DNA from 3 places in the Cellulomonas sp. KU4C genome. Region 1 is predicted to be linked to each of the others. Evidence: riboswitches for the same ligand, from Rfam matches in the RefSeq annotation. Region 1 holds a riboswitch; each other region holds the start of a gene.
The links. A riboswitch is a leader RNA that binds a small molecule or an ion and turns the genes downstream of it on or off. The one in region 1 is predicted to bind S-adenosylmethionine.

Region 1 (9,659 bases):
GTCCGCGGAGGTCGCGGGCCGGCACGCCGACGTCGCCCGCGTCACCGCCGCGGACCCCGACGAGGCGGGCCGCCTGCGGGCGCTGGTGCGGTCGGCGGCCGTCGCGGCCGGGCGACCCGCCGACGACGTGCGGGTGCTGGTCGACGTGGACGTCGCCCTCGCGGACGACCACGACAGCGCCGTCGCCCGGCTCGACCTGGTGCGCGCGACGGAGCGCCCCGACCTCGGCGCGAGTGCGTTGGGCCCGGGTGCGCGGGGCGCGGGTGCGCGGGGACTGGTGCTCGCCGGCACGGGGGAGCAGCTCGCCGCGCTGGTCGTCGACTGGGTCCGTGCGGGTGCCGCCGACGGGGTCGTGGTGCGCCCGACCTCGCCCGAGGCCGACCTCGACGTCCTCGTGGAGCGGGTGGTGCCCGCGCTCCAGGGGACCGGCCTCGTGCGCCCTCGACCCGCACCCGCCCGTGCACCTGCGCCCGCCGGTGCACCTGCGCCCGCCGGTGCCTCCCGCACGCCCGCCCTCGCCGACTCCGCCCGACCCGAGGTGACCCGATGACCACCACCGACCTGCACCGTCCCACCGACGTGCACCGTCCCGTCGACCCCGCGCGCCTCCAGGTGCGCGCGGTGCGCCTGCACGACCCGCTGGTGGGTCCGCTGCTGGACGGCCTGGCGCACGAGTACAGCACCCGCTACACCGGCGTGCTCACGCCCGCGCAGCTCCGCGACGAGCTGGAGCACTACGGCGCGCAGGAGTTCGCCCCGCCGGACGGCGAGCTCGTGCTCGTGCTGGAGGACGGGCGGCCGGTCGCGGGCGGCGCGTTCCGGCGCCGGACCGAGCCCGAGCACGGCGACCCGGCCCTGTTGGCCCGGCCCGGCACCCGTGACGCGGCGGGCGCCCCGGCGGTGCCCACGGCCGAGCTCAAGCGGATCTGGACGCACGCCGAGCACCGGCGCCGCGGCCTGGCGCGCGTCGTCCTGACCGAGCTGGAGCAGCGCGCCGCCGACCGCGGCTACCCGCGCCTGTACCTGACCACGGGTCCGCGGCAGCCGGAGGCCGTCGGCCTGTACCTCGCGGCCGGCTACACCGCGCTGTTCGACCCGGCGGCGTACCCGGCCGACGTCGTCCCGCACGCCTTCGAGAAGTGGCTGGTGACCCCGTGAGCGCCGTCGTCGACCGGCCCGTGGCGGCCGTGCCGCCCGCGACCGTCGCCGAGCTCGCCGACCTGCCCGTGGTCCCCGCGCGGCACCCGGGTCGCTGGGTCGCCACGGCCGGGGTCGCGGTGCTGCTCGCGATGGTGCTCAGCTCGCTGCTGACCAACCCGCAGTGGGAGTGGGACGTCGTCGCGCAGTACCTGACCTGGCCGTCGGTGCTCGAGGGCGTGTGGGCCACGGTGCGGCTGACCGCGGTGGCGGGCGTGATCGGGTTCGGCCTGGGCACGGTGCTCGCGCTGATGCGGCTGTCCCGGTCGCCGCTGCTGCGGTCGGTGTCCTGGGCGTACTCCTGGGTGTTCCGGTCGGTGCCGCTGATCCTGCAGCTGCTGCTCTGGTACAACCTCGCGTACCTCTACCCGGAGCTGTCGCTGGGCATCCCGTTCGGGCCGTCGTTCCTGGCGTTCGACACCCTCGACGTGGTGGACAAGTTCGGCGCCGCGGTGCTCGGGCTCGGGCTGGCGCAGGCGGCGTACTCCGCGGAGATCGTCCGGGCCGGCATCCTCGGCGTCGACCAGGGCCAGCACGAGGCCGCCGCTGCGCTGGGCCTGCCGCGTGGCCGCCAGCAGCGCCGGATCGTGCTGCCGCAGGCGATGCGCACCGTCGTCCCGACGTCGGTCAACGAGATCATCGGCCTGCTCAAGGGCACGTCCGTCGTCTACGTGCTGGCGTACGGCGAGCTCTTCTACACGGTCGGGGTGATCTACGGCCGCAACCAGCGGGTCGTCCCGCTGCTGCTGGTCGCGGCGATCTGGTACCTCGCGACCACCACGGTGCTGACCGTCGCCCAGTACTACCTCGAGCGGTACTACGCCCGCGGCGCCCTCCGCACGCTCCCGCCGACGCCCCTGCAGCGGCTGCGCGCCCTGCCGCGGCGCGGCCACCTGACCCGCACCGTGCGCACACCCCGCACCACCCCTCGCGACACCGCACCCACCCGCGACACCGGAGGCCCGGCATGACCACCACGCTGAACCGGACCGCGCCCGCCCCGGTCGCGGCCGACGTCCCGCTGACCGTCCCGGCCCCGGGCGGGCACCTGCAGATCCACGGGCTGCACAAGTCCTACGGCGCCCTGGAGGTGCTGCACGACGTGGACCTGGAGGTCCGCCCGGGCGAGGTGACCGTGATCCTCGGCCCGTCGGGCTCCGGCAAGTCGACCCTGCTCCGTCTGGTGAACCACCTCGAGCGGCCCGACCGCGGGTTCGTCGCGCTCGACGGCGAGGTGATCGGCTACGCGCACCGCCGGACCCGCCGCGGTCCCGTGCTGCGGGAGCTGACCGAGCGGGACGTGCTGCGCCAGCGCACCCGGATCGGGTTCGTGTTCCAGAACTTCCACCTGTTCCCGCACCTCACCGTGCTGGAGAACGTCGTCGAGGCGCCCGTGCACGCGCAGGGCCGGCGCCGCGACGAGGTCGAGGCCGAGGCGCGGGAGCTGCTCGCCCGCGTCGGCCTCGCCGACAAGGTCGACGCCCGGCCCCGGCAGCTGTCCGGCGGGCAGCAGCAGCGGGTCGCGATCGCCCGCGCCCTGGCGACGCGCCCGTCGGTGCTGCTGTTCGACGAGCCGACCTCGGCCCTCGACCCCGAGCTGGTCGGCGAGGTGCTCGGCGTGATCCGGGCGCTCGCGCACGGCGGCACGACGCTCGTGATCGTCACCCACGAGGTCGGGTTCGCCCGCGACGTCGCCGACACCGTCGTGTTCATGGACGCCGGCGTCGTCGTCGAGCAGGGCCCCGCCGCCCAGGTGCTCGGCGCGCCCAGCCACCCCCGGACCCGAGCGTTCCTCGACAAGGTCCGCTGACCCCCGTACTCCCACCCCCTCTCGACCGGAAGGCACCACGATGACCACCACCCCGACGCGACCGCACCCGCGGCGCCGACCCGTCCGAGCCGCCGTCGCGGCCCTCCCGGTCCTGGCCCTGCTGGCCGCGTGCGGCGGGACGTCCGACGCCGCCGAGGCCGGCAGCGAGCTCCAGTCCGCCGCGCAGGCCGCGGGGCTCGAGGTGAACACCTCGCCGGAGCAGGACCGGATCCACACCGCGGAGAACCCGGCCGCGATCGCGCTGCTCCCGCCGGAGCTCGCCGAGAAGGACACGTTCACGGTCGCGGTCAGCGCCTACGTCGCGCCGCTGGCGTTCCTCGCCGACGACGACCAGACGCCGATCGGGAACGAGACCGACATCGCGCAGCTCGTCGCGGACGCGCTGGGCAAGGACCTCGACCTGCAGGTCAAGGCGTGGGCGGACTGGCCGCTGGCCGTCGAGTCCGGGGACGTCGACGCGGTGATCTCGAACGTCACGGTCACCGAGGAGCGCAAGGAGACGTTCGACTTCTCGTCGTACCGCAACGACGAGCTCGGCTGGCTGGTCAAGGCCGGCAGCGACATCACCGAGATCGACGAGGCCGCCGACATCGCCGGCCTGACGGTCGCGGTGGGCTCCGGCACCAACCAGGAGAAGATCCTGCTCGCCTGGGACGAGGAGAACCAGGCCGCCGGGCTGGACCCGGTGCAGGTCGAGTACTTCGAGAACGACGGCGACACCATCCTCGCGCTGCAGTCCGGCCGGATCGACGCGTCGTTCGGCCCGAACGCGACCGCCGCCTACAAGGCCAAGGTCTCCCCGCAGGACTTCACCGTGGTCGGCACGCTCAACGGCGGATGGCCCGACACCGCGCAGATCGCCGTCACCACGCTCAAGGGCAGCGGGTACGCCGAGGCCGTGACGGCGGCGCTCCAGGGCGCGTTCGACGACGGCAGCTACCAGGAGGTCCTGGAGCGCTGGGGCCTGGAGGACGAGGCCATCGAGGCACCCGCGACCAACCCGCCGGGCCTGCCGAAGACGTCCTGACCACGCCCGACCCGTCCCCGCCCCTCGAAGGAGGCACCATGTCCGACACCCGCACCCGGGTCCCGCTGTCCGTGCTCGACCTCGCGGTCGTGCCCGAGGGCGGCACCGGCGCCCGGGCGGTGCGGTCCGCCGTCGACCTCGCGGTCGACCTGGACCGGCTCGGCTACCACCGGGTCTGGTACGCCGAGCACCACCTGTCGCCCGGCGTCGGCTCCGCGTCGCCCGCCGTGCTGGCCGCCGCCGTCGCGGCCCGGACCGACCGGATCCGGGTGGGGTCGGGCGCGGTGCTGCTCAGCACCACGAGCCCGCTGATCGCCGCGGAGCAGTTCGGCACCATCGCCGCGCTGCACCCCGGGCGGGTGGACCTCGGGCTCGGGCGGGCGTTCACCCCGCCGACCGGACCCGCGACGGCGCGACCCGACGCCGCGCCCCGGCCGGTCGACGGGCCCCGCCCGGTCGTCGGGCCGCGGGTCGTCGACGGGCTGTACGTCCCGGGCCCGCCGCCGGTGGACCTGTCGGACTCGGTGCTGCGGGAGCGGCTGCTCGCGCAGAAGCGCGTCGTCGGCGCCTCCCGCACGCCGGCGGCGTTCCGGGACGAGCTCGAGCTGGTGCTCGGGCTGCGCGCCGGGACCTACGCGGAGGCGGACGGCACCCGGCACGTCGCCCCGCCGGTCGAGGGCGCGGCCCTGGACGTGTGGGTGCTGGCGTCGTCGCCGGGTGAGAGCGCCCGCGTCGCGGGAGAAGCTCGGCCTGCCGATCGCGGCGAACTTCCACGTCAGCCCGGCGACCACGCTCGACACGGTCGCCGCCTACCGCGCGGCGTTCCGGCCGGGGGTGCTCGCCGAGCCGTACGTGGTCGTCTCCGCGGACGTCCTGGTCGCCGAGACCGTCGACCGCGCCCGGGAGCTCGCGACCCCGTTCGCCGACTGGGTGCTGTCGATCCGGCGGGGGACCGCCGGCGCGATCGCGTACCCCCGGCCCGGCGACGCGGTGCCGTGGGAGTCACGCGACGCCGCCGAGCGGGCCGTCGTCGCCGACCGCGTCGACACCCGGGTGGTGGGCGACCCCGCGACGGTCGTCGCCCGCCTGGAGACCCTGCAGCGCGTCACGGGCGCCGACGAGCTGCTGCTCACCACCGCCACCCACGACCCGGCGGACACCCGCCGGTCGTTCGCCCTGCTCGCCGAGGCGTGGGGCGCCCCGGCGCCCGCCCGCACGTCCGACGCCGTCCTCGTCAGCTGAAGGAGACCCACCATGTCCAGCACCGACCCCGCCGCACCCGCCCTGAAGCCCGCCGCGGACGCGGCCGCCGACGTCGCGCACGGCGCCCTGCTCGTGGACGTCCGGTCCGCCGGCGGCCGGGCCGCGCACGGGGACATCCCCGGCGCGACCCTCGCCGACCGGACCGACCTCGACGCGCTGTTCGGCCCCGCGCACGCCCCGGTCATCTCGATCGACACCCCGGTGGTCGTCGTGTGCGGCTCGCCCGCCGGCTCCGGACCCGTCGCCGAGCAAGCTCGCCGCGCGCGGCTACACCGTCACCCACGTCGACGGGGGCTTCCCGGCCTGGAAGGCCGCGGGCCTGCCCGCCACCAACCCCACCGACCCCGCCCAGCCCTGACCCCCCGCGCCCACCCCGCCCCGACCTCTCACCCCGCCCCTCCCACCCCGCCCCTCCCGCCCCTCCCACCCCGCCGAGACAGGACCCGCGCGCCGAGTCAGGGCGCTGGACCGACCTGTCTCGGCGCCGCGGCCCCTTCTCGGCGAGGCACCGCGGTCGGGGCAGGCGGGGGACGAGGCACCGGGACGGGGCCAGCACCCCAAGGAGAGCCACCATGCCCGTCGAGTTCCTCGGCATCGCGACCGCCAACGACGCGTCCGAGACGCGCGCCGCCACCACCCGTCCGTTCGACCCCGCGTTCCTGGAGCGGATCGTCCGGGCCCACGAGGACAACGGCTGGACCCGCGTCCTGTTCGCGTACGGGTCGTCCGGCCCCGAGCCCGCCGCGCTCGCCGCGTACACCGCGGCCCGGCTGGAGTCGATCGAGCTGCTGCTCGCGCACCGGCCGAACGTGTCCTACCCGACCTACGCGGCGAAGACGTTCGCCACCCTGGACCAGCTGTCCGGCGGCCGGCTGTCCGTGCACGTCATCACCGGCGGCAACGACCACGAGCAGCAGCGCGAGGGCGACACCCTCACCAAGGACGAGCGCTACGCCCGGACCCAGGAGTACATCCAGATCCTCAAGCGGGCGTGGACCAGCACCGAGGCGTTCGACCACCACGGCCGGTTCTACGACTTCGACGACTTCCACCTCGACACCAAGCCCGCCGAGGGTCACGTGCCGACGATCTCGTTCGGCGGGTCCTCGGACGCGGCGTTCCGGGTCGGCGCCGCGGAGGCGGACATCTTCGCGGTCTGGGGCGAGCCGCTGGACCGCACCCAGGAGCAGATCGACCGCGTGCACGCCGAGGCCGCCGCCGCCGGTCGCACCACCCCGCCGCGGATCCACGCGGCGTTCCGGCCGATCATCGCCCCGACCGAGGAGCTCGCCTGGGAGAAGGCGCACCGGGTGCTCGACGCGATCGAGGCGCGCAAGGCGGCGCTCGGGGGCGTGCTGAGCAACCGGCACCCGGTCACGGCGCCGGAGAACGCCGGGTCGCAGCGGCTGCTGGAGATCGCGGCGCAGGGCGAGCGGTTCGACTCGGTGCTGTGGACCGCGACCGCGCGGGCGACCGGCGGCGCGGGCAACTCCAACGCGCTGGTCGGCACGCCCGAGCAGGTCGCCGAGGCGCTGCTGGCGTACTACGACCGGGGCGTGCGGATCATCTCGGCCCGCGGCTACGACCTGCTGGACGACGCCGTCGACTTCGGCCGGTACGTCATCCCGCTGGTCCGCGAGGGCGTCGCCGCCCGGGACCGCGCGGCCGCCGCCGTCGCCGCCTGAGGGGGCCGGGGGCGTGCGGTTCCAGCTGCTCGACATCGTGTTCAACCCGCCGCACCCGGTCACGGGCGCGGCGGTGCCCCCGGCGGACCGCCTGGCGCGGACGGTCCGGCACGCGGTCCTGGCCGAGGAGATCGGGTTCGACTCGTTCGCCGTGGGGGAGCGGCACGCCGGCGACGTGCTGTCCTCGGCGCCGACCGTGATCCTCGGGGCGATCGCGGCGTCCACCAGCCGGATCCTGCTGTCGACCGGCGTCACCGTGCTCGCGCTGCTCGACCCGGTGCGCGTCGCGGAGGACCTGGCGACCGTGGACCAGCTGTCCCGGGGCCGGCTCGAGATCGTGATCGGGAAGGGCAACGAGGTGCTGCAGTACCCGCTGCTCGGCCTGGACATCGACAAGCAGTACGAGTACCTGGCGGAGAACTACGAGCTGCTCCGCCTGCTGCTCTCGGAGGAGGACGTGACCTGGGAGGGCCGGCACCGGCACCGCCTGGAGCACGCCACCACACTGCCCCGGCCGTACGCGGGGCCGTTCCGGATCTGGCACGGCTCGGCGACGTCGCGGTTCGCGGTGAAGCTCGCGGCGCGGTGGGGCGACCCGATCGTGACCGCGAACGCCCTGCAACCGCGGGAGAACTACCAGGTGCTGATCGACCACTACCGCGAGCGGTACGCGGCGCACGGGCACGACCCGGCGCACGCCCACGTCGGGTCGGGCTCGGGCGGGCTGTTCCTCGCCGACACCACGGAGGCGGCGGTGCGGCAGTACCGGCCGCTCTACCAGGGTCAGGTCGACGCGGCCGCGCGCCGCGGCTACGGGGCGGACGCCGTCGGGCGGGCGCCGAGCTTCCGGACCCTCGAGGAGGCGGTCGAGCGGGGTCCCGCGCTGGTGGGCTCCCCGGAGCGGGTGGCCGAGAAGATCCTCGACTACCACCGGTCGTACGGGCACGTGCTGCAGTCCGTGTCCGTGAACCACCTGCTCGACCCCGCCGAGCAGGAGGACGTGCTGCGCCGGTTCGCCGAGGAGGTCGTGCCGCTGGTGCGCGCCGAGGTGAAGTCCGACCTGTGGACCGAGGCCGACCCGCGGCGCGCGGCGGGCTTCACCGCGGCGTGACCCCGCCGGCCACCACACGAAGATCCGCGATGTGAGAACCCGCGGCGGTTCCTTGACCAGGTCCGCCGCCGCGGGTTCCCTCACCCCCAGGTGACGAGCGCCAGCGCGCAGGCCCGGCTTGCTGGCCAGCAACCCTTCGACGTGACGGGGTGCTCCGGGAACGACCTGACCCGACCGCGACCGCGGACCGGGTAAGCACGGCGACGACACGCCGGAGCGCGCCCCCGCGCGCCCCGGCCGGCGCCCCACCCCGGCCACGGCCGGTGACGACCAGGAGTGCACGCATGACCACCTCCCCCTCGCGACGCGCCACCCGCCCCGCTGCGGCCGCCGCGGCGCTGACGACCACCGCGCTGCTGCTGACGGCCTGCTCCGGCGGGTCGACGGGCACGGGCGCGGCCACCGACGCGGCCGCGTCCGCCGAACCCGTCGCCGGCGGCGACCTGCGGTTCGCCATCACCGTCGACTCCCGGTGCATCGACCCGCAGCAGGTCGGCAACAACGACGCGATCGCCGTCGCCCGGCAGACCGTCGCCTCGCTCACCGCGCAGGACCCGGAGTCCGGCGAGATCGTCCCGTGGCTCGCCGAGAAGCTGGGAGGTCGACGACGACGCGTCGAGCTACACGTTCCACCTGCGCGACGACGCGACCTACGCGGACGGGACCCCCGTCGACGCCGCGTCCGTCAAGACCAACTTCGACGCGATCGTCGCGCTGGGCGCCACCGCGTCGCTCGGCTCGCAGTACCTCGTCGGCTACGAGGGCACGACGGTCGTCGACCCGCTGACGGTCACCGTCGACTTCGCCGCCCCGAGCGCGCAGTTCCTCCAGGCGTCGTCGACGTTCTCGCTCGGTCTGCTGTCGCCCGCGTCCGCGGCGCTGACGCCCGAGGAGCGCTGCGCCGGCGACTACATCGGGTCCGGCCCGTTCGCGGTCGAGTCGTACACGCCCGACCAGGAGGTCGTGCTGACCAAGGTGCCCGGCTACGCCTGGGGCTCCGCGGCCGACGACCACACCGGCGAGGCCTACCTCGACACCGTCACGTTCCAGGTCATCCCCGAGTCCTCCGTCCGCGCCGGCAGCCTCCAGTCCGGGCAGATCGACGCGACGGCCGCGATCGCCGCGGTGGACCAGCCGCAGTTCGACGGCAACGGGTTCTGGCTGCAGCAGCGCGCCAACCCCGGCGTGGCCTACCAGCTGTTCCCGAACGAGTCGAGCGCCCTGGCGTCCGACGAGGCGGTCCGCGTCGCGATCTCGAAGGGCATCGACCGGCAGCAGATCGTCGACACGGTGCTGACCGAGCGGGACCAGGCGGCGACCGCCGTGCTGTCCCACTCCACGCCGCTGTACGAGTCCCTCGCGGACGACCTGGCCTACGACCCGGACGGTGCCGTCGAGGTGCTCGAGGACGCCGGCTGGGAGCTCGGCGACGACGGCATCCGCGAGAAGGACGGCCGGCGGCTGTCCACCACCGTGACGTTCTGGCAGGACCCGGCGCCGCTGGAAGCTCGTGCAGCAGCAGCTGCGCCAGATCGGGGTCGACCT
Region 2 (9,659 bases), 1.9 Mb from region 1:
GGACCGCCTGATGGGGCAGGTGCTCGGTGCGCAGCGCGCGTCGGCCTCGATGCCGATGGACCTGTACCGCGCCGGCGACCACTACGTCCTGCACGTCGACCTGCCGGGTGCCGACCCGGGCTCGATCGACGTGAGCGTGGACGACCGCACCCTGACGATCCGGGCGCAGCGGACCGCGCGCACCGAGGACGGCGTGCAGTGGCTGGCCAAGGAGCGCCCGGTCGGGACCTACGCGCGGCAGCTCACCGTCGGCCGGGGCCTGGACCTCGACGCGATCTCGGCGTCCTACGCGGACGGCGTCCTCACGCTGACGATCCCCGTCGCGGAGGAGGCCCGGCCGCGCCGCATCGAGGTCGCGACCGGATCCGCGCAGACGACCATCGAGGCCGGCAGCGAGACCCCGCAGCACGCGGCCGGCTGACGGCCGACCGACCTGTCGGCCCACCGACCGCGGCCCCGGCCCCCACGACGGGGGACCGGGGCCGCGGCGCGTCGGCGGGACCGGGTCAGGCGGTCGGCACCGCCAGCGACGCGCGGACCGTGCGCGTCGCCGCCAGCACGTGCTCCAGCGACGGGGTGACCTCGGCGTAGCGCCGGGTCTTGAGACCGCAGTCGGGGTTGACCCACAGCTGGGCGGGGTCGACCACGCGCACCGCCGCCGCCAGCAGCTCGGTCACCTCGGCCTCGGACGGCACCCGCGGGGAGTGGATGTCGTAGACGCCGGGGCCGATGCCGCGCGGGTAGCCCTCGCTGGCGATGTCGGCCAGGATCTCCATCTTCGACCGGGCTGCCTCGATGGACGTCACGTCGGCGTCCAGGCCGTCGATCGCCGCGAAGATCTCGCCGAACTCCGAGTAGCACAGGTGCGTGTGGATCTGCGTGTCCGGGCGCACCCCCGCGGTCGCGAGCCGGAACGACGCCACCGACCAGTCGAGGTACGCGGCGTGGTCGTCGGCGCGCAGCGGCAGCAGCTCGCGCAGGGCGGGCTCGTCGACCTGCACGATCGCGGTGCCCGCGGCCTCCAGGTCGGCGATCTCGTCGCGCAGTGCCAGGGCGACCTGGTTGGCGGTGTCGGCCAGCGGCTGGTCGTCGCGGACGAACGACCAGGCGAGGATCGTCACCGGGCCGGTGAGCATGCCCTTGACCGGCTTCGGGGTGAGCGACTGGGTGTAGGTGGTCCACGGCACGGTGATCGGCGCCGGGCGGGACACGTCGCCCCAGAGGATCGACGGCCGGGTGCAGCGCGACCCGTACGACTGCACCCAGCCGTTGCGGGTGACCGCGAACCCGTCGAGGTTCTCGGCGAAGTACTGCACCATGTCGTTGCGCTCGGGCTCGCCGTGCACCAGCACGTCCAGGCCGATCTGCTCCTGCAGCTCGACGACGCGGCGCACCTCGGCGCGCATCTCGTCCTCGTACTGCTCGGTGGTCAGGTCACCCCGCGTGAACGCGGCGCGGGCGTGCCGGATCTCCGGGGTCTGCGGGAACGAGCCGATCGTCGTCGTCGGCAGCGCCGGCAGCCGGAGCCGCTCGGCCTGCGCGGCGCGACGGGTCTCGAAGTCGCCGCGGCGGAACGCGTCGGCGGACAGGCCGGCGAGCCGGTCGCGGACCTCGGGCCGGACCACGCCGGGCGCCTCGGCACGCGAGCGGCGCGCGTCGGCGGCCGCGAGCAGCTCGGCGTGCACGGCCTCGCGGCCCTCGGTCAGGCCGGTCGCGAGCGTGACGACCTCGACGGTCTTCTGGTCGGCGAACGCGAGCCAGGACCGCAGCGTCGGGTCGAGCTGCGGCTCGTCCTCGACGTCGTGCGGCACGTGGAACAGCGACGTGGACGTGCCGACCGCGACCTGGCGGGCGCCCAGGCCCTCCAGCCGCTCCAGGCCGCCGAGCGCCGCGTCGAGGTCCGCGCGCCAGATGTTGTGACCGTCGACGACGCCGCCGACCAGCACCTTGCCCGCCAGCCCGGGGACGGGTCCCGCCGGGACGGAGCCGCGGACGAGGTCGAGCGCCAGGCCCTCGACGTCGGTGGCCGCGAGCACCGGCAGCGCGTCGCGCAGGTCGCCGTACGGGGCGGCCACCAGCACCGCGGGCCGCTCGGCGGCGGGCAGGTCGGTCGCGAGCACGCGGTACGCCTCCGCCGCGGCGGCGAGCAGGCGGTCGGCGGGCACACCCGTGGAGTCGGACACCAGCGCCGGCTCGTCCAGCTGCACCCAGGTCGCGCCGGCCCGCGCGAGGTCGCGGAGCAGCTCGACGTACACGGGCAGCACGTCGGCGAGCCGGTCCAGCGGGTGGAAGCCCTCGGGGGCGTCCTCGGTGGGCTTCGCGAGCGCCAGGTACGTCACCGGTCCGACGAGCACCGGTCGGGTCAGCACGCCGTCGGCGAGGCCCTCGGCGAACTCGCGCACCGGGCGGTCGCTCGCGTACCGGAAGGCCGTCGCCGGGCCGATCTCCGGGACCAGGTAGTGGTAGTTCGAGTCGAACCACTTGGTCATCTCGAGCGGCAGGTCGTCGCCGCGGCCGCGCGCCACCGTGGAGTAGCCCGCGAGGTCCAGGGCGCCGTCGGTCGCCAGGTCGGCGAACCGCTCCGGCACGGCGCCGAGCACGGCGGTCGCGTCGAGCACCTGGTCGTAGAAGGAGAACGCGCTCGGGATGGCGGGGAGCCGGGTGTCGAGCCCGAGCTCCGCGAGCCGGGTGCGGGTCCGGCGGCGCAGGTCCGCGGCGGTGGCCTCGACCTCCTCGGCGCTCGCGCGGCCGGCCCAGAACGCCTCCAGGGCCTTCTTCAGCTTCCCGGCGGGGTCCGATGCGCGGGTAGCCCAGGACGGTGCCGGACGGGAAGGGGTGGGTCTGCTCGGTCATCTCTCGCCTCAGGTGGTGGGGACAGGGGTCAGGTGGTCGTCGGTCGCGACGGCGGCGCGCGCGGGCGGCCCGTCGCCACCCAGGCCGGCGCCCTCGAGGAGGTCGAGCGCGGGGCCGTGGGTGTTGAACGTGTAGAGGTGGATCCCCGGCGCGCCGCCGTCGAGCACGGCGTGCGCGAGGTCGACGCCGAGCCGGGTGCCCACGCGGTGCCGCCGCGCGACGTCCGCGGGGTCGTCGCCGTCGAACGCGTCGAGCCGGTCCAGGACGTCCGCGGGGACGGGCACCCCGGTCAGCTGGGCCACGCGGCGCAGCCGGGCGGGGTCGGTCATCGGGATGATCCCCGGGATCACCGGGATCGTGACGCCCGCGTCGCGGGCGAGCTCCAGCAGCTCGCGGTAGGACGCGGCGTCGTAGAACACCTGGGTGATCGCGAAGTCCGCGCCGGCCTCCTGCTTGGCCAGCAGCGCCGCGACGTCCTGCTCCCGCGTGCTGCCGGCTCCGGGGTTGCCCCGGGGGAACGCCGCGACGGCGACGGACAGGTGCCGGGTCGCGGCGCGGACCGCCTGCGCGGGGCTGCTCGCGCAGCGACGGGCCTCGACCTCGCGGAGCAGGCGGACCAGGGCGGCCGCGGTGGGCAGGCCGTCGGGGTGCGGGGCCCAGGAGCCGTCGGCGGGCGGGTCGCCGCGCAGCGCCAGGAACGACCGCACGCCCTCGTCCAGGAACTCCTCGACGGTCGCGGCCAGGTCCTCCCGCGACGCGGCGACGCACGTGAGGTGGGCGATCGGGTTCAGCGAGGTCTCCCGCAGCAGGCGGCGGACGAGGGCGCGGGTGGTGTCCCGCGTGCTGCCGGACGCGCCGTAGGTGACCGAGACGAAGTCGGGCCGGACGGCGGCGAGCTGCTGCACGGTCGACCACAGCCGCGGCGCGGCGTCGGGGTTCCGGGGCGGGAACAGCTCGAAGGACACGGTCGGCCGGTCGACGGCGCCGAGGCCGTCGACCACGGCGGCGCGCGGGTGGTCGAGGTCGTGCGGGTGCACGGGTACGTCGTGACTGCTCATCGTCAGCTCCATCGGACCTGGCGGAAGCACCCACACCCTCACGGGGAGGGGGGTTGCTGCGACGTCGTCGAGCCAGGTCTCTCGGTCGCTCTGGATGGTGCGGCCACAGTAGGGCGGCTCCGGCGGGGCGTCCAGTGCCCCTGACGCGTCACGTAGTGGTGGCGCGCGTCACACCCGCTCACATCGTGGGCCGCTGCGTCGTCCAGGGGGTGAGCGGGCCCGCCGGGCCCGCACGACGGAGGGACCGGACATGCGGATCGTGGTGGTCGGGGGAGCAGGACTGGTCGGGGCGCGGCTGGTGACCGTGCTGCGCGGGCGGGGGCACGACGCCGTGGCCGCGTCGCGCCGCACCGGAGTGGACACGTGGACGGGTGCCGGGCTCGCCGCGGCGGTGGCCGGGGCGGAGGTCGTCGTGGACGCGACGAACACCCCCGACTTCACCCGGGCGGGCGAGTTCTTCCCGGCGTCGGCGGTCCACATCGCGGACGCCGCGGCCGGCGCCGGGGTGCGGCGGTCGGTGCTGCTGTCGGTCGTGGGGGTCGACCGGGTGCCGGGCAACCCGTACTTCGCGGCGAAGGTCGCCCAGGAGCGGGCGGCGGTGGCCGGGGACGTCCCGACGACGGTGCTGCGGGCGACGCAGTTCTTCGAGTTCGCCGACGCGGTGGCGGACCAGGGCACCGTCGACGGACGGGTCCGGGTCGGGGCCGACGTGGTGCGGCCCGTGGCGGTGGACGACGTGGTCGACGTGCTCGCGGACCTGGCGACGGGCACGGGCGGACAGGCGGGTCGGGTGGACGTCGCGGGGCCGGAGCGGATGCCCACCGACGTCTGGGTCCGCCGGGTGCTCACCGCCGCCGGCGACCCCCGCGAGGTGCAGGTCGACCCCGCGGCGGACCCGTTCGGCACCGGGGGCACGCCCGGTGCGCTGGTGCCGTCCGACGCGCCCGACGCCGGGGTGGCGGTCCGGACCGCCACCACGACCCTGGCCACCTGGCTCGCCGCTCGGGCACGCTGAGCCGGTGACCGACGACGACGCCCTCGTGGCCGCGGTCGAGGGCGAGCGGCGGCACCTGCTGGCCCTGGCCTACCGGATGCTCGGCACGCTCGCGGACGCCGAGGAGGCGGTCCAGGAGACCTACGTCCGCTGGTACCGCATGGACCCGCGCGACCGCGAGGCCGTGGTGTCCCCGCGCGCCTGGCTGACCCGCGTGGCCGGGCGGGTGTGCCTGGACGTCCTCGGCTCGGCCCGGGCACGCCGCGAGCGGTACGTCGGGGAGTGGCTGCCGGAGCCGCTGCCCGGCGCCGCGCCGCTCGCGGGCGCGCCGGCGGTCGACCCCGCGGACCGGGTCACCCTCGACGAGGCGGTCGGCAGCGCGCTGCTGGTCGTGCTCGAGCGGCTGACCCCGGCCGAGCGGGTGGCGTTCGTCCTGCACGACGTGTTCGGCACGCCGTTCGCGGAGATCGCGGAGGTGGTCGGCCGGTCGTCCGCGGCGACCCGGCAGCTCGCGACGTCCGCGCGCCGCAAGGTGCACGCGCACCCGGCCCTGGACACCGCACCCGCCGCGCACGCGGAGGTGACCCGCGCGTTCGCCGCAGCGGCCACCGGCGGTGACCTCGGTGCGCTCGTCGCGCTGCTCGACCCGGCGGTCGAGCTGCGGGCCGACGGCGGCGGGCACGTGTCCGCCGCCCGCCGCCCCGTGGTCGGCGCGGACCGGGTCGCCCGGTTCCTGCTCGGCGTGCTGGCCAAGAACCCCGGGGCGGCACTCGAGCCGGCGGCGTCGGTCGACGGTCCCGTGCTCCTGCTGCGGCACGCCGGACTGCTGCTGGGCGTGGTGTCCGTCGGCGTCGCGGCCGGGGCGGTCGTCGACGTGTGGATCGTGCTCAACCCGGAGAAGCTCACCGCCTGGTCGGGCGTCTGAGGCGCGGGACCGCCGAGCCCGTGCCATCGTGCGGGGGATGACTCCCGTCGACCTGTCCACGCTGCCCCGTCCCGCCGCCCGCGACCGCCTCGACGTCCGCGACCTGACGACGGGGGCCCGGACCGACGGGGAGGTGGTGGGCGACCAGCGCGCGGGAGCTCGGCGAGCGCCCGCTCTGGGACGCCCGGACCGGGACGCTCGTCTGGGTCGACATCGACGGTCGCGCCGTGCACCGCTGGGCGGACGCCGACCCCGACCGGGACGGCGTCCTCAGCACCCCGTCGCCGGTGGGCCTCGCGTGGCCGGCCGCGTCGGGCGGGCTGCTGCTGGCCACCGCCGACGGGCTCGGCGTGCACGACGGCACCCGGCTCGGTCCGCTGACCCGACCGGACGGCATGCCCGCGGACTACCGGTTCAACGACGGCGCGTGCGACGGGGCCGGGCGGCTCTGGATCACGACGATGCCCCGCGCCGGTGTCGCCGGGGACGGCGTGGTGCACCGGGTCGTCGCGGACCCGGACCCGGACGCGGGGCCGGGCGTGCTGCGGGTCGAGACGCCGTTCACCGGTGTGGGGATCGGCAACGGCCTGGGGTGGAGCCCCGACGGCGGGACGCTCTACCTCACCGACACCTGGACGCGCGTGGTCTACCGGGCGACGTACGACGGGGGAACCGGGGTGCCGGGCACGCCGGAGCCGTTCCTGGCGCTCGCGGACGGCGGGCCGCGTCCGGACGGCACCACCGTCGACGCCGAGGGCGGGCTGTGGGTGGCGCTGTACGGCGGCGGGCACGTGCTCCGGTTCGACGCGGACGGCACCCCGCGCGGCGCGTACGCGGTGCCGACGCCGAACGTCACGTGCGCGGGGTTCGGCGCGCCCGGGTCCGGCGACCTGTTCGTCACCACGGCGTCGACCGGCGGGTCCGGGACGGGCGGCGACGCCCTGCCCGGTCCCCCGAACACGGAGCAGCGCCTGGGTGGGGCGGTGCTGCGGTTCGCGGTGGACGTCGACGGGTCGCCGGTGCGCGCGTTCCAGGACGTCGCGGCGCGCTGAGCCGGCCGGTGCGCGCCGTGCGGGTGCGTGCCGCCGCGCGGGTGACTGCGGAGCCGCCGCGGTCGGGATCCCGCTAGGGTCGCCCCGGCGCGGCGCCGGCCGCGGCCGTCGACGACAGGGGTGGCAGTGATCTTCTTCGGCTGGGGACGCAAGAACGTGTCGCGGCAGGTGAGCCCGACGCAGGCGCTCGTGCTGAACTACGGGTACTTCCACTTCTTCTGGCTGTTCCAGGTGGCGTTCGGGTACCGGTACGCGCTCGCGACCGCGACCGACCAGGGGTGGGCCACGCGGCCGCTGTCCCCGGAGGAGGTCGCCGCGTCCGGTGCGGACCGCGAGGTGACGGTGGCCTGGTGGTGGCGCTGGGGGCTGTTCGTCGGGCTCGGCGCGCTGGCGCTGACGATCGTGGTGTCCGTCGTCATCTCGTCGCTGACCGCCTCGTACTGACGGGCGGTCACGCGCACCCCTGCGCCGGGGCGCGCGTCAGGCGGTGAGCAGCTGGTGCGCGCGCTGGTGCGACACGCCCAGCACCGTGCCGACGTCCCGGACCGAGAGCCCGGCCTCGCGCAGCGCGCGGGCTGCGGCCCTCGACTCGCGCGCTGCCGCGCTGTTCGCCCGCTGCGCCTGCTCGCGGTAGCGGGCGGCGAGCTCGACGTGCTCGTCGACGGTGGGCGGCACCACCGGCTGGAGGACGATCTCGACGTCGCTCGGCTCGACCTGGGCGACGAAGGCGATGGCCTCACGCATCGCGTCGTCCGCCTGGTCGAGCCGGGCCACCTCGGACAGGGCTCCGGGGACCTCGACGCACTGCAGCAGCCACCACCGTCGGCCCCGCTCGGCCGTCACCGTGTACCGGGTCATCGCCACCATCCCTTCCCGAGCACGTCCGCGAACTGGCCGAAGAACCGGCGGGCGGTGACGTCGTCGATCTCGGAGTGCCGGCCGAGTGTCGACCGGACCTCGCCCACCACGACGCCCGTGTGGTTGGTGAGCTCCACCGTCCGGTAGGGCAGGCCCGCCGACTTCGCCGCGCGCTGGATGCGACGCAGCACCGCCGTCCGCTTCATCAGGGTAGTCCTCCCTGGGGTAGACTTGCAAGGCAATTCCGCACTAGACACGCGCGTCGACCGCGTGCGGGACGTTGCCCGTCCCTGACGGGCGTGTGGTGTCAGTCGCCCGTGCGGGCCAGCACGACCGGGCACCCCGCCAGGTGGTCGTCGACCATCCCGCACGCCTGCATCGCCGCGTAGGCCGTCGTCGGGCCGACGAACCGGAAGCCGAGCCGCTTGAGCTCCTTGGCCAGCGCCACCGACTCCGGCGTGCTGGCCGGGACGTCCGCGAACGAGCGCGGCCGGTCGGCCTCGTCGCGCGGCGGCGCGGCGGACCAGAACACGTCGTCGAGCGTGCGGCCCGCGGCGTGCAGGTCCAGCAGCGCGCGGGCGTTGGCGATCGCGGCGGTGATCTTCGCCCGGTTCCGGATGATGCCGGTGTCGGCCATCAGCCGCTCGACGTCGTGCTCGTCGTAGCCGGCCACGACCTCGGCGTCGAAGTCCGCGAACGCCGCCCGGAAGCCCTCGCGCTTGCGGAGCACCGTGATCCAGGCGAGACCGGACTGGAACGCCTCGAGGGTCATCCGCTCGTACAGCGCGCGGTCGCCGTGCACGGGCACGCCCCACTCGTCGTCGTGGTACGCCTCGTACAGCGGGTCGCCGTCGCCAAAGCAGCGGCGTGCCGGGGCGACGGGTCCGGGGTCGAGGGCGTCGGTGCTGGTCATGGCTGCCACTCTGCCGCACCGGCCCGACACGCCCGCCCGTGCGCGCACAGCCCTCGCGCTCCGAGTGGCTGTGGACGCCCGCGGAGGCACCGTCCATTCCGTGGACGCGCTCTGTCTGCTGGCTGAGACGGCGTAAGGTCGCAGACGCGCTGGAGCACCGACCGTCCCGGGGCCGACCTGCGAGCCGACCGTCACCGACGTCCGCCGGTGCCGGCGTGCCCGCCACCGCCGCACCACCGGAGTCGACCCGCATGTCCGCCACCGCAGCGCCCACCGCCACGCCGGCCGAGAGCCGGCCGCTGAACTCGCCGTCGCGCGTCATCGCCGCGAGCCTCGTGGGCACCACCATCGAGTTCTACGACTTCTACGTGTACGCGACCGCCGCGGTGCTCGTGTTCCCCAAGCTTGTTCTTCCCCACCGGCAACGACACCACCGCGCTGCTCGCGTCGTTCGCCGTGTTCGGCGCCGCGATGATCGCCCGGCCCGTCGGCGCGGTGTTCTACGGCCACCTCGGCGACCGGCGCGGCCGCAAGACGACGCTCGTCTACTCGTTGCTGACGATGGGCATCGCGACGTTCCTGATCGGCGTGCTGCCGACGTTCGACCACATCGGCGTCTCCGCGGCGGTGCTGCTGCTGGTGCTGCGGCTCGCCCAGGGCTTCGCGCTCGGCGGCGAGTGGTCCGGCGCGGCGCTGGTCGCCACCGAGAACGCCCCCGCCGGCAAGCGCGCCTGGTACGGCACGTTCCCGCAGCTCGGCGCCCCGCTCGGCTTCATCATCGCGAACGGCATCTTCCTCGTCATCAACGGCGTGCTCGGCCAGGGCTCTGCGGCGTTCATGTCGTGGGGCTGGCGCGTGCCGTTCCTGTTCTCGGCCGTCATGGTGATCATCGGCCTGTGGGTCCGGCTGCGGCTGGTCGAGTCGGAGGCGTTCTCCGCGGCCGAGAAGAAGGGCCGGATCACCAAGATCCCGCTCGGCACGACGCTGCGGTACCACTGGCGCGAGA
Region 3 (9,659 bases), 2.4 Mb from region 1:
GCGGCTGCACCTGCGCGCGGAGGTCCGACCGCTGGGGTGAGACCCGCGGGAGCGAGACCCGCGGGGGCGCCCGTCAGCCTCGCGCGCGCCCCCGCTCCCGCCGCTCCCGCCACGCGAGCCACAGCCTGCGCAGGCCGTACACCGGGGGCGGGGGCAGCGGCTCGAACACCAGGCGGGTGATCTCCGCCTCGCGGTCCCGGCGGGCCTGCTGGCGGCGGACGGCCTGCTGCCACAGGTCGCCGTCCGGCGGGGTCAGCCGCGCGATCCACCGCTCCGCCTCGGCCGCCTCCTCAGGGGTCCGCGGACGCGGAGGGTCGTGCACCAGACCCTGGAACGGGTACTCCACCGTCATCCCGTCGCTCCTTATCAGTAGCATCGTGCGGCCAGGCTAGCCGGAGAAGGGCGGCTCGCACAGGGTCGTCGGTCGCGTCGGACAGCGCGCCGAGCGCCCGGTCGGCCGTCCTCGGACCCACGTCGCCGAGCCGCGCCACCACCCACGTGAACGCCACCCACCACTGCGCGCGGTCGCGGTCCTCGAGCGCGGCCGCCCGCACGAGCTCCGCGGCACGCGCGTCCCGGCGGTGCTGCTCGGCCGCCAGGTCCCGGTCGAGCCGGGCCCGCACCCGCGCCACCCGCAGCCCGATCGTCGCGGCCACCACCGCGGCCACGCCCGTCACCGCGGGCGACAGGAAGAACGCCGCGACCCACTCGCCCGACCACAGGTCCACCCTCGCCCTCCTCGCTGCCGCACCGGCCGTCCACCGCCACCGTAGGTCGACGAACCGGCCGGACGGCCGTCGTCCCCAGGACGGATCTCGGCGGCGAGCGTGCACCCGCGGCACCCGGCGACCGGACGCGTCGGAGCCCGGTGGCAGGCTGTGCCGGTGACCACTCCCCCCGAGGACGCCCTCGCCCCGTTCGCCGGACCGCTCGAGCCCGAGGGGGACTACGACCGCGCGCTCCTGGCGGGCCTGGACCTGGCCGGGGCGGACGCGGAGAGCGCCCGGTTCGTCGAGTGCGTGCTGCGCGGGTGCGACCTGGAGGGCGCCCTGCTCGACCACGCGCACGTCGTCGAGACGGTGGTCGCGGACTGCCGGGCGGGGAGCTTGCGGGCGCGTACCGGCTCGTGGCGCGACGTGACCCTGCGGGACTGCCGGTTCGGCGCGATCGAGGCGTACGGCAGCACGTGGGACCGGGTGACCGTCGAGGGCGGGAAGATCGACTACCTCAACCTGCGCGACTCCCGGGTCCAGGACCTCCGGTTCGTCCGGTGCACGACCTGGACCTGGACCTCGCCGGGGTCAGGGCGCTGCGGGTGACGTTCGAGGACTGCCGGGTCGGCCGGCTCGACGTGACGCGCGCGCAGCTGCGGCAGGTCGACCTGCGCGGGGCCGAGCTGGCCGCGATCGACGGCACCGCCGGCCTCAAGGGCGCGACGATCAGCGAGCACCAGCTGCTGGACCTCGCCGGCGCGTTCGCCGACCACCTGGGGCTGACGGTGCGCTGAGCGCCCGCGCTGCGCCGTCCGGCTGACGTGCACGAACACCGCCGCGCGGACCCCGCCCCAGGCGGTAGGTTGCCGCCGTGACGGCGACCGGATCGGGGCACGACCTCGCCACCCTGCTCCGCGGCGGGGTGCCGCTCGTCGTCGTCGAGACCACCGACGAGGCCCGCGCGGTGGACCTCGTGCTCGCGGCCCGCCCGGTCCACGTGATGACCGCCGCGGGCGCGCCGGTGTTCACGTGGAAGGTCACCGAGGGGATGCGCCGCCGCGACGTCGACCTCGGCACCGCCCAGCGGTTCGCCGCGGACCCCACCGAGATGCTGCGCGGGCTGCTCGAGGGCGGCCTGCCGGGCGTCTACGTCCTGCTCGACCTGCACCCGTTCCTCGGCGACCCGGTGACCGTCCGCCTCCTCAAGGACCTGTGCCTCGCGCCCGTGCGCCGGACGCTGGTGCTGGTCGGCCGCGAGGTGCCGCTCCCGGACGACCTCGAGCACCTGGCCGCGCGGTTCCCGGTGGCGTTCCCCGACGCGACGGAGCGGCGCGCGATCGTCGACCACGTCGTCGCCGACTGGGCGCGCACCACCGGGCAGCCGGCACGCGTCGACGCCCGCGCGGTGGAGCTGCTGGTGGCGAACCTCGCCGGGGTGTCGCACGGCGACGCGGAGCGGCTGGCGCGGGGCGCGGTCTTCGACGACGGGGCGCTGCTGCCGGCCGACGTGCCCGCGGTGACGCGCGCGAAGCACGCGCTGCTCGCCCGCGACGGGGTGCTCGCCTACGAGCTCGACACCGTCCCCCCGGACCAGGTCGCGGGCATGGCCCGGCTCCGGCAGTGGCTGGCCCGTCGGGCGCCGGCGTTCGACGGCAGCGCGCCGCACCTCGACCCCCCGCGCGGCGTCCTGATGCTCGGCGTGCAGGGCTGCGGCAAGAGCGTCGTCGCCAAGGCCTCCGCGCACCTGTTCGGTGTGCCGCTGCTGCGGCTCGATCTCGCGGCGACGCACGACAAGTACGTCGGCGAGTCCGAGCGGCGGCTGCGGGAGGCGCTGGCGACCGCCGAGGCGATGGCCCCGTGCGTGCTGTGGATCGACGAGATCGAGAAGGCCGTGCCCGCCGGCGGCGACGACGCCGGTCCGGGCCGCCGGCAGCTCGGGACGCTGCTGACCTGGCTCGCCGAGCCGCACGCGACGGTGTTCGTCGTCGCGACCGCGAACGACATCACCGCCCTGCCGCCGGAGCTGATCCGCAAGGGCCGGTTCGACGAGATCTTCTTCGTCGACCTCCCCGGCCCGGACGTGCGCGCCGAGATCCTGGGGATCCACGCCGCCCGCCGCGGGGTGCCGCTCGACCCCGCCCTGCTGCCCGACCTGGTGCTGGCCACCGACGGGTTCTCGGGTGCGGAGATCGAGCAGGCCGTCGTCGCCGCGACCTACACCGCGCACGAGGGCGGACGCCCGCCGGGTGCGGCGGACGTGCTCGCCGAGGCGCGCGGCACCCGCCCGCTGTCCCGCGTGATGGCCGAGCCCGTCGCGCGCCTGCGCGCCTGGGCCGGGCCGCGCACCGTCCCCGCCGACTGACCGCCTGCGGGCCCCGGACCGGACCGTCCCCTGCTCGGACCGGTCCGGGGCAGCACGTCAGTCCTCGACGGCGGGACCGCACGCCGCGGCGGCGGTGGCGGCGATCGCGTCGATCCCGGAGACCGCCGGGCGCGGCCGGGTGTCGCCGGCGACGGTCCAGCAGCCGTCGACGACCTCGTACCGGGCGCGCGGCCCGTCGGCCACGAACGCGAGCAGCCCCGCGACCAGCCGGTCGACCGTCTCCGCCGTGCTGCCGACGCCCACCGAGGCGCGCAGCGCCCCGCCGTCCACGCCGACCCGGGCCAGCAGCGGGTGCGCGCAGAACCGGCCGTCGCGCACCCCGATGCCGTGCTCGGCGGACAGGTAGGCGGCGACGAGCCCGGAGTCGTGGTCGCCGACCGTGAACGACACGACGCCCACCGGGTCGGTCGAGTCCGACCACAGGCGCAGCACCCGGGCGCCGGGCACCGTGGCGAGCCCGGTGACGAGCCTGTCGCGCAGCGCCTCCTCGTGGGCCGCGAGCGCACCGGCCGGCAGGGCCTGCAGGGTGTCGCAGGCCTGGGCCAGCGCGACGGCGCCGAGCACGTTCGGCGAGCCGCCCTCGTGCCGCGCCGGCGCCGGCTGCCACAGCGTCCGGTCGGTGCGCACGTCGCGCACCGCGCCGCCGCCGGCCAGGTACGGCGTCCCCGCGTCCAGCCAGTCGCGGCGACCCACGAGCGCGCCCGCCCCGAACGGCGCGTACGTCTTGTGCCCGGAGAACGCGACGTAGTCCACGCCCGACTCCGCGAGCGAGAACGCCCGGTGCGGGAGCAGCTGCGCGCCGTCGACGGCCACGCGCGCCCCCGCCTCCTGCGCGAGCGCCACGACCGACGTCAGCGGCAGCGCCTCCCCGGTCACGTTGGACGCGCCCGTGAGCGTGACCAGGGCGTACGGACGGCGCGCAAGCTCGTCACGCAGCGCGACCAGCGTCGCGGCCACGGTCGGCGCCGCGGGCAGGATGGTCGCCGTGCGACCCGTGTCCCGGAACGCGCTGACCCAGGGCAGCAGGTTCGCGTGGTGCTCGACGTCCAGCACCAGCACCCGGCCGCCGTCCGGCACGCAGCCGGCCAGCAGGTTCAGCGCGTCGGTGGTGTTGCGGGTGATGACGGCGACGTCGTCGGGGCGCGCGCCGACGAACCGGGCGACGGTCGCCCGGGACGACTCGTACAGCGCCGTGGACACCTGCGACAGGTACCCGGCGCCGCGGTGCACCGACGCGTACAGCGGCAGCACCTCGACGACCCGCGCCGCGACGGCCTCGAGCGCCGGCGCGGACGCCGCGTAGTCGAGGTTCGCGTACGTGACGGACCGGCCGTCGACGAGCGGCACGCGGGTGTCGGCGCCGACGACGGGCAGCAGGGCGCGGTCGGGCGCCTCGGTCGTGGCACAGGTGGCGGTGGTGGCGACGGACATGGGACTACCCCCGAGAGGAATCGGTGGGGGCCCGGGTACGGCCGGGTCACCCCGCGCTTGCCGGCCACCGAACGGTGGACGGCCAGGTCGTCACCCGGGGCACCCCGCCGCGGAGGGAGGGTTGCCGGCCAGCAAGCCGGGGCTCAGTGCTGGCACTCATGACCTGCCCCGAGGATAGGGAGCGCCCGCCCGGACGTGTCAACACCTGTCCACCCTGCGACCCGGGTGAAGCACCCCCGCGGCGGCATGGCGTAGCATCGCCGCACCATCCAGAGCGGCCGAGAGATCTGGCTCGTCGACGCCGCAGCAACCCGCGGTCCTGTGCCCCGTGCACGGGGCCGGCCGAGGGTGCTTCCGCCAGGTCCGATGGAGGAGACGCATGACCGACACCGACGACCGCCTGCGCTACCGGCTGCTGACGGGACCCGACGACCGCTCGTTCTGCGAGCGGGTGAGCGCGGCCCTCGCCGAGGGCTACGAGCTGCACGGCGGCCCCGCCGCGACCCACGACGGCGAGCGCGTCATCGTCGCGCAGGCCGTGGTGCTGCCCGCCGCCGCGACGCCCGCGGTGCGCCCGCTGTGAGCGCGCAGCACGGACACGGGGACGGGCCCGGCTACGCCGGCGACCTCACCCCGCAGGAGGCCTGGGACCTGCTCGCGTCCGACGAGCGCGCCGTCCTGGTCGACGTCCGCACCGAGGGCGAGTGGCAGGGCATCGGCGTCCCGGACACCGCGGACCTCGACGCGCAGGACCGGACCGCGTTCGTCCAGTGGACCGACGCGTTCGGCCGCCCCAACCCGACGTTCCTCGACGAGCTCGCCGCCGCCGGGATCACCGCCGACGAGCCGCGCCCGGTCGTGTTCCTGTGCCGGTCCGGCGTGCGGTCCGTCGCCGCCGCGACCACCGCCACCGCGGCGGGCCTGGGTCCGGCGTACAACGTGCTCAGCGGGTTCGAGGGCGACGTCGGCCCCGACGGGCAGCGGGGCCACTGGGGCTGGCGCGCCGCCGGCCTGCCGTGGCGGTCCGCGTGACCGCGCCCACCCCCGCTCCCTCTCCCGCGCCCGGCCCCGGCGACTGGCAGGACCCGCGGTTCCCCCGCGACACCCTGCGCCCCGACACGCTCGCCGTGCGCGGCGGCCAGGTCCGCACGGCGTTCCAGGAGACCTCCGAGGCGCTCTTCCTCACCCAGGGCTACGTCTACGACCGCGCCGCCGACGCCGAGGCCGCGTTCGCCGGCGAGGCCGACCGGTTCCTCTACTCCCGGTACGGCAACCCGACGGTGTCGACGTTCGAGGAGCGGCTGCGGCTGCTCGAGGGAGCCGAGGCCTGCTACGCGACCGCGTCCGGCATGTCGGCGGTGTTCACGGCGCTGGCCGCGCTCGTCCGGTCCGGGTCGCGCGTCGTCGCGGCGCGCGCCCTGTTCGGGTCGTCGGTCGTCATCTTCGACGAGATCCTCGCGGGCTGGGGCGTGCGCACCGACTACGTCGACGGCCACGTCCCGGAGCAGTGGGAGGCGGCGCTGTCGACGCCCGCGGACGTCGTGTTCTTCGAGACCCCGTCGAACCCGATGCAGGACCTCGTCGACATCGCCACGGTCAGCCGGCTCGCGCACGCGGCGGGCGCGGTGGTCGTCGTCGACAACGTGTTCGCCACCCCGGTGCTGTCGAAGCCGCTGCAGTTCGGCGCGGACGTCGTCGTGTACTCCGCGACCAAGCACATCGACGGCCAGGGGCGGGTGCTCGGCGGGGCGATCCTCGGCACCGACGCGTTCGTGCACGGCCCGGTGCAGACCCTGATCCGCAACACCGGCCCGTCGATGAGCGCCTTCAACGCGTGGGTGCTGCTCAAGGGCCTGGAGACGCTGTCCCTGCGCGTCCGGCACCAGACCGCCTCCGCGCTGACGCTGGCCGGCTGGCTCGAGCAGCACCCGGCGGTCGCGCAGGTCCGCTACCCGTACCTGCCGTCGCACCCGCAGCACGCCCTGGCGCTCGCCCAGCAGGACGGCGGCGGCACGGTCGTCACGTTCGACCTGCGGGTTCCCGAGGGCGCGACGCCGGACGTGGCGAAGAAGACGACGTTCGGCGTCCTCGACGCGCTGCGGGTCATCGACATCTCGAACAACCTCGGCGACGCGAAGTCGATGGTCACGCACCCCGCGACCACCACGCACCGCAAGCTCGGCCCGGCGGGCCGCGCGGCGGTCGGCATCGCGGAGTCCACGGTCCGCCTGTCCGTCGGTCTCGAGGACCCCGCCGACCTCCGCGACGACCTCGCCCGGGCCCTCGACCACCTGACCTGACCGGGCCACCCCCGAGCCGGCCTCCGGTGGAGTGGTCCTGACCGACACGCTCGGCGTGCCGAGCAGGATCACTCCACGCACCCGGGTCGGGCCCCTCGGGGGTGGCCGCCCGGGGTCAGGCCACCAGGGACCGGAGGTCCGCGGCCGCGGCCGGGCCGCCGGACAGCGGGTGCAGGACCACCCCGTCGACACCCGCGCGGCGGGCCAGCTCGCGGACCTCGGCCACCAGGCGGTCGCCGGTCGTCACCACCCGGGTCGCGGCGGGCGACCAGCCCAGCCCGGCGAGCGCGTCCAGGTACTCCAGCTGCGACCGCTTGCGGCGCGCCGTGACCTCGTCGGCGGCCACGACGACCTCGAGGTCGAGCAGCACCCGCACGTCCGCGCGGTCGCGGCCGGACGCGGCGACGGCATCGTCGACCAGCGCGGCCACCCGGGACAGCGCCCCGACGGACGGCACCGCGACCGAGAACTCGAGCCGGACGACGTCGGCGTGCACGCCGGCCAGGGCGATCGCGGACTCGGAGCCCGGCCGGGACTCGACGGTCCGGACGCCGTAGTCCGGGGCCAGGACGTGGATCGTGGGCTCCGGCCCGGCGGGCGGGAGGGGCGCGGCGGCGAGCGGCGTGGGTGCGGGCGCCGGCAGCGTCGGGGTCTCGGCGGGCAGGGCCGGCGGCAGCGGCCGCAGGGCGGCGCGGTGCCGGCGGGCCGGGGCGGGCAGGTGACGGGTGGCGACCGCGAGCGCGCGGTCCAGCACGGGCTGAGCCTGAGACATGACGGGGTGTCCTCGACGGGTGAGGCGGGGTGCGCAGCGAGGGCCGTGGCGGCCGCGGGCGCGCGGGGTCGTCAGCTCAGCGACAACACACCCGGGTCAGGAACACGCGGGAACGGTACCCCGCGCCCGGTGCCCCCGACCACGGCCTGTCCACATCCCGGTCCCCCGTGTCAGGAGACGAGCGCGCGCATCACCGAGGTGAAGAACCGCAGCCCGTCCGTGCCCGAGCGCGGGCCGCGGGCGCCGTCCGGACCGAAGCCCGCCTCGACCGCGTGCTCGGGGTGCGGCATCAGGCCGACGACGTTGCCGCGGGCGTTGCTGATGCCCGCGATGTCCCGGCGGGACCCGTTGGGGTTGCCGTCGGTGTAGCGGAACACCACGCGGCCCTCGCCCTCCAGCTCGTCCAGCGTCGACTCGTCGGCGACGTACTGGCCGTCCTGGTTCTTCAGCGGGATCGTGATGCGCTCCCCCTGCTGGTACTCGCCGGTCCAGGCGGTGCCGGTCTGCTCGACCGTGAGCACCTGCTCCCGGCAGACGAAGTGCAGGTGGTCGTTCTTGATCATCGAGCCGGGCAGCAGGTGCGCCTCGGTGAGGACCTGGAACCCGTTGCAGATGCCCAGCACGGGCATGCCCTTGCCGGCGGCCTCGACGACCTCGCCCATGACGGGAGCGAACCGGCTGATCGCCCCGGCCCGCAGGTAGTCGCCGTAGGAGAACCCACCGGGCAGCACCACCGCGTCGACGCCGCGCAGGTCGGCGTCGGCGTGCCAGAGGGCGACGGGCTCGGCACCGGCGAGCCGCACGGCGCGGGCGGCGTCGCGGTCGTCCAGGGTGCCCGGGAAGGTGACGACGCCGATCCGGGTCATCAGGCCAGACCCCCGGAGGCGATCGTGGCGGCCGCGTCGGCCTCGGAGTCCGCGACCCGGACGACGTCCTCGATCACCGGGTTGGACAGCACCTGGGTGGCGGCCTCGGCCGCGGCGGCGAGCACCTCGGGGGTGACGGGGCCGTCGACCTCCAGCTCGAACCGCTTGCCCTGCCGGACGGAGGTGAACTGGCCGAACCCGAGCCGCGGCAGGGCGCCGGCGACGGCCTTGCCCTGCGGGTCGAGGATCTCGGGCTTGGGCATCACATCGACGACGACTCGTCCCACGGGTGGGCTCCCTGGTTCGCGGCGGGGGGTGTGGTCAGGTGCGGGCCCAGCCTACCGACCCCGCCGGGCTGCTCGGTGCGCGGCCGCGGGGCCCGGGCTCAGGCCGCGCGGACGACCCCGACGGACGCGTCGCGCCCGCTGGTCAGGTACGCCATCACCCCGGCGTTGTCGGCGCCCGCCAGCTCGGTGGCGTAACCGACCACGACGATCGCCCAGCCGCGGTCGAGCAGCGCGTCCAGCCAGTCGTCGTCGTGCTCGGCGACCAGCTCGGTCTCGTCGCCGACCCAGAGCGTCGCCCAGCCACCCGCGGCGGTCAGCGAGGCGCGGTAGTCGTCCACCTCGGTCAACCGCTCACCGGTGTGCGGACCCAGTCCGAGGGCGGACGTGAACCGGTCCAGCCGCGCGAGGGCCCCGGCGTCGCCGGACGTCGGGTGCACCACCCAGCAGGCGACGGGTCGGCCGTCACGGGGGTGGAACCCGAGCGCGGTGCGGGCGGCGAAGCCGTGCGGGGCGAGAACGCGCAGGTCAGGACTCATATGGTCGACGACGTTACGACCCGGTACCCGGCGGCACCAGGGACCGTTGGGTGGTACCACCCCGGACGACCGCCGGGCACCACCCGAACGGTCGACGCAGCCGGGTGCGGGTCCCCCGGACGGGTCACGCGCGCGCGGAGGTCGACGGGATCTCGACGGCGGACGGCGGTCGCGCCCCTGGTCGACGGGCCGGCGCCCCGGGACGATGGCCGCATGGACCTCACCCCGGACACCGCCCTCGTCGTGATCGACGTGCAGCAGGGCTTCGACGACGCCTCGTTCTGGGGCCGGCGGGACAACCCCGACGCCGAGCAGCACATCGGCCTGCTGCTGGACGCGTGGCAGGCCTCGGGCCGCCCGGTGGTCGTCGT

Region 2: linked by a shared signal. The riboswitch ahead of AC1VL8_RS04700 (methylenetetrahydrofolate reductase) and the one ahead of AC1VL8_RS13700 (ABC transporter substrate-binding protein) in region 1 are both predicted to bind S-adenosylmethionine.
Region 3: linked by a shared signal. The riboswitch ahead of AC1VL8_RS02200 (aminotransferase class V-fold PLP-dependent enzyme) and the one ahead of AC1VL8_RS13700 (ABC transporter substrate-binding protein) in region 1 are both predicted to bind S-adenosylmethionine.

Annotation. Positions count from the first base shown of each region.
Region 1 covers NZ_CP200322.1:2,898,511-2,908,169, forward strand. Annotated here, with positions in the region: gene AC1VL8_RS13655 (LLM class flavin-dependent oxidoreductase) at 1-550, shown strand, start outside; gene AC1VL8_RS13660 (GNAT family N-acetyltransferase) at 547-1,158, shown strand; gene AC1VL8_RS13665 (amino acid ABC transporter permease) at 1,155-2,168, shown strand; gene AC1VL8_RS13670 (amino acid ABC transporter ATP-binding protein) at 2,165-3,007, shown strand; gene AC1VL8_RS13675 (ABC transporter substrate-binding protein) at 3,048-4,055, shown strand; partial or broken gene AC1VL8_RS13680 (LLM class flavin-dependent oxidoreductase) at 4,094-4,387, shown strand; gene AC1VL8_RS13685 (LLM class oxidoreductase) at 4,773-5,297, shown strand; gene AC1VL8_RS13690 (LLM class flavin-dependent oxidoreductase) at 5,891-7,003, shown strand; gene AC1VL8_RS13695 (LLM class flavin-dependent oxidoreductase) at 7,017-8,114, shown strand; SAM riboswitch class IV at 8,204-8,318, shown strand; partial or broken gene AC1VL8_RS13700 (ABC transporter substrate-binding protein) at 8,748-9,569, shown strand; gene AC1VL8_RS13705 (hypothetical protein) at 9,625-9,659, shown strand, end outside.
Region 2 covers NZ_CP200322.1:987,990-997,648, reverse strand. Annotated here, with positions in the region: gene AC1VL8_RS04710 (Hsp20/alpha crystallin family protein) at 1-421, shown strand, start outside; partial or broken gene metE (5-methyltetrahydropteroyltriglutamate--homocysteine S-methyltransferase) at 507-2,853, opposite strand; gene AC1VL8_RS04700 (methylenetetrahydrofolate reductase) at 2,862-3,911, opposite strand; SAM riboswitch class I at 3,917-4,012, opposite strand; gene AC1VL8_RS04695 (SDR family oxidoreductase) at 4,162-4,926, shown strand; gene sigJ (RNA polymerase sigma factor SigJ) at 4,931-5,830, shown strand; partial or broken gene AC1VL8_RS04685 (SMP-30/gluconolactonase/LRE family protein) at 6,001-6,882, shown strand; gene AC1VL8_RS04680 (hypothetical protein) at 7,003-7,326, shown strand; gene AC1VL8_RS04675 (hypothetical protein) at 7,363-7,740, opposite strand; gene AC1VL8_RS04670 (ribonuclease PH) at 7,737-7,946, opposite strand; gene AC1VL8_RS04665 (DNA-3-methyladenine glycosylase I) at 8,048-8,653, opposite strand; partial or broken gene AC1VL8_RS04660 (MFS transporter) at 8,905-9,659, shown strand, end outside.
Region 3 covers NZ_CP200322.1:465,062-474,720, forward strand. Annotated here, with positions in the region: gene AC1VL8_RS02170 (MaoC family dehydratase) at 1-40, shown strand, start outside; gene AC1VL8_RS02175 (hypothetical protein) at 74-352, opposite strand; gene AC1VL8_RS02180 (hypothetical protein) at 291-728, opposite strand; gene AC1VL8_RS02185 (pentapeptide repeat-containing protein) at 885-1,319, shown strand; gene AC1VL8_RS02190 (hypothetical protein) at 1,271-1,507, shown strand; gene AC1VL8_RS02195 (AAA family ATPase) at 1,585-3,075, shown strand; gene AC1VL8_RS02200 (aminotransferase class V-fold PLP-dependent enzyme) at 3,133-4,527, opposite strand; SAM riboswitch class IV at 4,576-4,691, opposite strand; SAM riboswitch class I at 4,790-4,900, shown strand; partial or broken gene AC1VL8_RS02205 (DUF1737 domain-containing protein) at 4,907-5,095, shown strand; gene AC1VL8_RS02210 (rhodanese-like domain-containing protein) at 5,107-5,559, shown strand; gene AC1VL8_RS02215 (O-succinylhomoserine sulfhydrylase) at 5,556-6,827, shown strand; gene AC1VL8_RS02220 (hypothetical protein) at 6,943-7,599, opposite strand; gene purQ (phosphoribosylformylglycinamidine synthase subunit PurQ) at 7,770-8,465, opposite strand; gene purS (phosphoribosylformylglycinamidine synthase subunit PurS) at 8,465-8,752, opposite strand; gene AC1VL8_RS02235 (hypothetical protein) at 8,851-9,288, opposite strand; gene AC1VL8_RS02240 (cysteine hydrolase family protein) at 9,502-9,659, shown strand, end outside.